DNA from 2 places in the Pseudonocardia sp. Ae505_Ps2 genome. Region 2 is predicted to be linked to the other one. Evidence: riboswitches for the same ligand, from Rfam matches in the RefSeq annotation. Region 2 holds a riboswitch; the other holds the start of a gene.

Region 1 (3,392 bases), 3.0 Mb from region 2:
GCTCGCTCGAGGTCAGCAAGGACAAGGCCCTCGAGCTGAAGGAGAAGGCGACCCGGCGGGGCAAGGGCGTCGCCGAGGGCACCGCGGCCGCCGCGCAGGACGGCGCCGGCCGCAGCATCGCCGGGCCCACCGGCGAGGAGACGGTGCTCCTGGACCCGTGGCAGACGCCCGGCGGCACCACCCGCGCCGCCGGAACGGGCCACGGCCGGTTCCGCCGGGTGCGGGTCACCCGCAAGACGGTCGTCGTGTCCGCGGTGCTCGGCGTCGTCACCTTCGCCGTGTCGATGTTCCTGATCTCCGGCATCGAGTTCGTGAAGGGCTCGTCGCTGTCCGGCTCCTCCGGCACCTCGGTGAGCAACGTCGTCCGCGGCGGTGCGCCTCCGGCCCAGCAGGAGAACGACCGGGGCGAGGGCTCCGGGGGCGACTCGTCGACGTCGTCGTCGAGCTCGACCTCCACCGAGGAGTCGGGGACCAGCACGTCGGAGTCGACGACCAGCACCCGCGACCGGGACTCCGGTCAGGACGGCTCGGGCTCGTCGAACCCGCTGCAGGACGGGCTGAACCGGGTCCTGCCGACCCAGCAGCCGGGCTCCGGGCAGGATTCCGGCGGCCAGAACTCCGGCGGCCAGAACTCCGGCGGCCAGAACTCGGGCGACCAGGGCTCGGGCACGCAGAACTGACCGGCGTCCCGCGGCGCCGTCAGCCGGCGTCGCGGGATCGACGCGGTCGGGCCTCAGACCAGCCGGGCCCGCAGCGCCGCCGCGGCCGCACGCGGGTCCTCGGCCTCGGTGATCGCCCGGACCACGACGATCCGGTCGGCGCCGGCGTCGAGGACCTCGTCCAGTCGGTCGCCGTCGATGCCCCCGATCGCGAACCACGGCCGCGCCGGGGCGCGCCCGGCGACCGTGCGGACCAGGTCCAGGCCGGGCGCCGGGCGTCCCGGCTTGGTCGGGGTGGGCCAGCAGGGACCGACGCAGAAGTAGTCCACGCCGTCCTCGTCGGCGGCGGTCAGGGTCTCCTCGGGGCTGTGCGAGGACCGGCCGACGAGCACGTCGTCGCCGACGACCCGGCGTGCCCACGGCACCGGCAGGTCGTCCTGGCCGAGGTGGAGCACGTCGGCGCCCGCGGCGAGCGCGACGTCGGCGCGGTCGTTCACCGCGAGCAGCGCGCCGTGCCGGCGGCAGGCGTCGGCGAGCACCTCCAGGGCGGCGAGCTCGGCGCGTGCCTCCAGCGGTCCGTCGGGCCCGCCCTTGTCCCGCAGCTGGACGATGTCGACCCCGCCGGCGAGCGCGGCGTCGGCGAACTCCGCCAGGTCACCACGCGCAGTGCGGGCGTCGGTGCACAGGTAGAGGCGGGCGTCGGTGAGGGCGTCGAGCCGGGCGCGACGGGTGTCGCGGGTGCCGGGGCGGGTATCAGTGTCGGACACGGCTCGCAGGCTACGGCGTAGCCTGTGCCCCGGACGACGACGAACCACGGGAGCCCGGGCAGCGGGCTGAGAGGGGACCCGCGACGCGGTCCCGACCGTCGAACCTGATCCGGGTCATGCCGGCGCAGGGAGTGAGGTGGATCCGATGAGCGCGAGTGCCGGACGGCTGGTCGTCGCGGGGGCGGGCGCGGTCGGCCTGTCCCTCGCCCGCGCGGCGGCCCGCGACGGCTGGTCGGTGACCGTGTTCGACCCGGCCCCCGGTCGCGGCGCGTCCTGGGTGGCCGGCGGGATGCTCGCCCCGGTCACCGAGGCCTGGCCCGGTGAGGAGGACCTGCTCGCCCTCGGGCTGGACTCGGTCGCCCGCTGGCCGGAGTTCGCCGCGGCCCTGTCCGCCGACGCCGGCACCGACGCCGGGCTGCACCCGGAGGGCACCGTCGTCGCCGCGACCGGGTCGGGCGACCGCGCCGAGCTGACCGCGCTCGCGGACTACCTGGAGTCCCTCGGCCGCGACGTGCGCCGGCTGACCGGCCGCGAGCTGCGCCGGCTCGAACCCGCGCTGGGCCCCGAGGTCCGCGGCGGCCTGTCGGTGCCCGACGACCCCTCGGTGGACAACCGGCGGTTGCTCGCCGCACTGGCGACCGCGGCGGAGCGGGCCGGGGTCGTGGTCTCCGACCGGGGGGTCGCGCGCGTGCTCGACGACGGCGCCCGCGTCACCGGCGTGCGCCTCGCGGACGGGGCCACGGTCGCGGCGGACGCGGTCGTCGTCGCCGCGGGGGCGCACTCGTCGTCGCTGCACCCGGTGCTCGACGGGCTGGTGCGCCCGGTGAAGGGCGAGATCCTGCGGCTGACCCGGCGCGCCGGGGCGCTGCCGCCGCCGTCGCGGACGGTGCGGGCGCTCGTCGACGGGCGGGCGGTCTACGCCGTGCCGCGGACGCTGCCCGGGTACGGCGACCTCGTCGTCGGCGCGACGACGGCGGAGAACGGCTTCGACACCGACGTCACCGTCGGCGGGGTGCGCGACCTGCTGCGCGACGCCGAGCGGATCCTGCCCGGGATCGCCGAGTACGCGCTCACCGAGACCGCCGCCGGGCTGCGGCCCGGCAGCCGGGACAACCTGCCGCTGATCGGGCGGACCGGGCCCGACGGGCTGATCGTCGCCACCGGGCACGGCCGCAACGGGATGCTGCTGGTGCCGGTGACCGCGGTGGCCGTGGCGGCGCTGCTGCGCGGCGACGACGTGCCCGAAGCGGTCCGCGCCGCGGACCCGCGACGGTTCGTCCCGGCCGCCGCCGGGGCGCGCGAGGAGGGGAACCACTGATGTTGATCGTGCTGAACGGCGAGCACCGCGAGGTCGACGCCGACGCCGACCTCGCCCGGATCCTGGCCGAGGCCGGGCTGCCGGAGCGGGGGATCGCCGTCGCCGTCGACGGGGAGGTCGTGCCGCGCACGTCGTGGGCCGGGCACCGTCCCGGCGTCGGCGCGCGCGTGGAGGTCCTGACCGCGGTGCAAGGAGGATGAGCATGGCTGTGCAGACCGACAAGCTCGCCTTCGGCGACCACCTCTTCGACTCGCGGCTGGTGATGGGCACCGGCGGGGCGGCGAACCTGGAGATCCTGGAGCGGGCGCTGGTCGCGTCCGGCACCGAGCTGACCACGGTGGCGCTGCGCCGGGTCGACGTCGCGGGCGGGACCGGGCTGCTGGACCTGCTGCGCCGCCTCGGGATCGCGGTGCTGCCGAACACCGCGGGCTGCCGCACCGCGGCCGAGGCGGTGCTCACGGCGCGGATGGCCCGCGAGGCGCTGGAGACCGACCTGGTGAAGCTGGAGGTCGTCGCGGACGACACGACCCTGCTGCCCGACCCGGTCGAGCTCCTCGACGCCGCCGAGCAGCTCGTCGACGACGGCTTCACCGTGCTGCCCTACACCAACGACGACCCGATCCTCGCCCGTCGCCTGGAGCAGGTCGG
Region 2 (3,392 bases):
CGCACCTCCTCCGTCGTGGTCGGCCACGTACCAGGGCGTGACCAGGCGCTGGAGCAGGAAGGTCAGTGCGAACAACGTCACCGACAGCACGGCGGTGACGCCGACCGCGGCGAGCACCAGGTCGGTGCGGAACTGGTTCTTCTGGAGCTGCATGAAGATCCCCAGGCCGGCCCGGGCGCCGACGTACTCGGCGAAGATCGCCCCGGTCACCGCGTAGGTGATCGCGATCCGCAGCGCCGTGAAGAACGACGGCAGCGCCCCCGGCAGCCGCACGTAGCGGAACCGCTGCCAGCGCGAGGCACCCATCGACCGCAGCAGGGCGGTCGCGGCGCGGTCGGTCGCGGCGAAGCCCTCGATCAGCCCGACCGCCACCGGGAAGAACGTCACCAGGGCGATGACCAGCACCTTCGGCAGCAGGCCGAAACCGAACCAGATGATGAGCAGCGGCGCGATCGCGACCACCGGCAGTGTCTGCGAGGCCACCAGGAGGGGGGTCAGCGCCCGCCGCAGCCAGGGCGAGAAGTCCACCGCGACCGCCGCGGCCCAGGCCAGCGCCATCGAGACGGTGAACCCGATCAGCGTCACCTGGACCGTCGGGAGGGTGTTCGCCCAGAGCTCGGCCCGGAACGCCCAGCCCTGCTCGACCACCCGCAGCGGCGAGGGCAGCACCTGGGGCCGGGTGCCGGCGACGGTGACCGCGACCTGCCAGGTGAGCAGCAGCGCGGTGACCAGCGCGGCGGCCGGCCACAGCCGACGGGTCACGGTGCCAGGTAGTCGTTGGTGAACCAGGTCGAGAAGTCCGGCTTCTGCCGCACCGGGGCCCCGTCCGGCCCCGCGACGGTGCCGGTGTCGTAGAGGAACCCGGAGAAGCCGGCCCACTGCTGCGGGGTCTGGAACCCCACACGGCCCTGCGCGTCGCGCAGGAAGCGCTCACTGAGCATCTGCGCGCCCCGGTCGACCAGCTCGTCGGAGGTGAACGCGCCGGGGTTGGCCTCCTTCAGCATCCGCGCCGCCGTCGCCGGGTCCTGCGCGGCCAGCGCGTAGCCCTTCTGGACGGCCTGCACGAACCTCCGGGCGGTGTCCGGGTTGTCCCGCAGCCAGGTCGAGTTGCCCAGCAGCAGCACGTTGTAGGAGTCCGGGAAGCCGTAGTCGGTGTAGCGGAAGGTACGGATCGGCTCGCCCCGCAGCTGTGCCTCGATCCCCTCGACGTTGACGAACGGCTCGGTGAAGTCGGCCTGCCCCGAGTAGAGCGCCTCGTAGGCGGCGGTGGACAGCACCTCGGTGCGGAAGTCGCCGCGCCCGCCGTCGGCCCGGATCACGGCCTGCATCTTCTGGTTCTCGCCGGGCCCGCCGAACCCGGCGTAGACCTTCCCGTCGAGGTCGCGCGGCCGCGTGAGGTCGGACCGGTCGGCGCGCACGGCGATCTCGGTGGCCCAGTGCTGCAGGATCGCCATGACCGAGGTGATGTCGGCACCCGCGGCCTTGGAGAAGGTGAACGAGTCCTGGAAGCCGACGCCGAAGTCCGCGGCGCCGGAGCCGACCAGGGTGTCCGGCGAGGTCTGGTTGTAGGGCAGGAACTCGACGTCGAGACCGGCGTCGCGGAAGTAGCCCGCCTGCTCGGCTGCGAACAACCCGATGTGGTTGGTGTTCGGCGTCCAGTCCAGCGCGACGCGGATCGGCCCACCCCCGGCCGCGGCCCCGGAGCCGTCGCCCGCGGCGCAGCCGGACAGGGCGAGCGCGAGCGCCAGCACGACGGCCAGTGGACGGAGAGCACGTGACAGCACGGGGCGGCCTCCCTACGCCGGTGTGACCCGGATCAGGTTCGAACGGTCGGCGGCCGGTCCTGCCGCCCTCTCAGCCTCGGTGCGCGGGCTCCCGCGGTACGTCCGGAGACCTTACGCGGCCCACCCGGTCCCGCCGGGGCGACGTCGGTCGCACCGCACCGTTCGGACACCCCCCGTCACCGGAGCCGCGACTTCGGTCACCTGCGGTGATCGGTCGGACGCGCCGGGCGAGCCGCCGTCCGCGGCGGTGACCACGATCGTTATCCTCACCCACCACACCCGCGACGCTGTGTCACGGACCTCGCTCGCGGGAGCTGACGCGGAAGGGACGAGATGGCGGCCTCGCTCTGGACCTCCGGCACGACCGGGCGGCCGACGCCCGACCCGGCACCCGCCCTGGTGCGGGTCGCGTTGCAGGCCGGTTCCGTCTCCGTCGCGCACGCGGACGTCGCCGCGATGCTGTCCGGGATCTGCGTCGCACTGGTGCCCGCCGCCCGGGTCGGAGGTGCGGCGCTGCTGCTGCGCGAGCCCGCCGACCCCCGCGACCCCGAGGCTCGGCGGGTCTTCGGGTCCGACACCGCCGCCCTGCGCCTCGGGGAGCTGCAGCGCCGGGCCGACGCCGGGCCGGGCCCCGCCGCCGAGCGCGGCGACCGCACGCTGACCACCCCGGACCTGACCCGGACCGGGCCGCCCGAGCTGGCCGCGGCCGCGGCCGACTGCGGCCTGGTCCGCTCGCTGTCCGTGCCGGTCCCGGTCGCCGGGCGCACCGCGGGCGCCCTGCAGCTGTTCGCCCGGGGCGGGCCCGACGACCCGCTGGGCGAGCGGCTGGTCGTCGCGCTGGCGCCGGTGGTCACCGCACTCGCGGCCCGGCTCACCGACGTCCGCGAGCTGGCCCGGCTGCAGCTGCGCACCGCGGCCTCCGCGGTGCCCGAGCAGTCCGACGCGGTCGACCGCACCGCGCTGATCCCGGCGGCCCGCCGCTCCCCCGCGGCACCGGTGGCGCCGCGGGTGCCCGCCCAGCGGCAGGCCCGGCACCGCCGGCGCGACCAGACCTGATCCCCGGGGTCAGGTCTCCGGCCGGTCCTCGCGGGACGCGCCCCGTTCGAGGAGCTGCTGGTGCTCCTGCAGGTAGGCCGACGCGCGCTGGCGGCTGACCCCGAACAGCCTGCCGATCCCGGCGATCGACTCGCCCTCGCCGTGCAGCGCGACGGCCTCCTCACGGCGGAACCGGCCACCCACGGCGCCCAGGCCGTCGAGGGTGCGGGTGAGGGTCTCGACGATCAGCGGCCGTGCCTCGCGCGGGACGATCTCCCGCCAGCTCAGCCCCTGTGCCCGCAGTTCCTGCAGCTCGGCCACCCGTCGGCGGGCCGAGGACAGCGCGGCGACCGACGCGTCCAGCTGGGCCGCGAGGGCGGCCAGCGCGGTGTCGGCGTCGTCCGCGGGCCGGTCGCGGAGGTCCGCTCCGTCGTCCGCACCACGCTCGGTCGTCGTCACGCCGTCGAGCGTACGGGGGCGGCGACGACGGGCGGTGGCCGCGGCGTACCGTGATCCACGCAAGGGGGGTTGCTCCCTCGAACAGGGCAATCCCGACAGTACGTGTGGAGGACG

Evidence for each region. Region 2 has a riboswitch for thiamine pyrophosphate ahead of Ae505Ps2_RS19185 (ABC transporter substrate-binding protein). Riboswitches for the same ligand answer to the same signal wherever they lie in the genome.
Region 1: it holds a riboswitch for thiamine pyrophosphate, as region 2 does, so the genes downstream of both, thiO (glycine oxidase ThiO) here and Ae505Ps2_RS19185 (ABC transporter substrate-binding protein) in region 2, are expected to answer to the same signal.

The regions. Positions count from the first base shown of each region.
Region 1 is NZ_MCIP01000001.1:1,025,115-1,028,506, reverse strand. Features, by position in the region: gene Ae505Ps2_RS30930 (hypothetical protein) at 1-680, shown strand, start outside; gene thiE (thiamine phosphate synthase) at 734-1,426, opposite strand; TPP riboswitch at 1,466-1,575, shown strand; gene thiO (glycine oxidase ThiO) at 1,572-2,744, shown strand; gene thiS (sulfur carrier protein ThiS) at 2,744-2,944, shown strand; gene Ae505Ps2_RS04670 (thiazole synthase) at 2,947-3,392, shown strand, end outside.
Region 2 is NZ_MCIP01000001.1:4,012,034-4,015,425, reverse strand. Features, by position in the region: gene Ae505Ps2_RS19190 (ABC transporter permease) at 1-762, opposite strand, end outside; gene Ae505Ps2_RS19185 (ABC transporter substrate-binding protein) at 759-1,784, opposite strand; TPP riboswitch at 1,792-1,881, opposite strand; gene Ae505Ps2_RS19180 (hypothetical protein) at 2,118-2,840, shown strand; gene Ae505Ps2_RS19175 (hypothetical protein) at 2,850-3,278, opposite strand.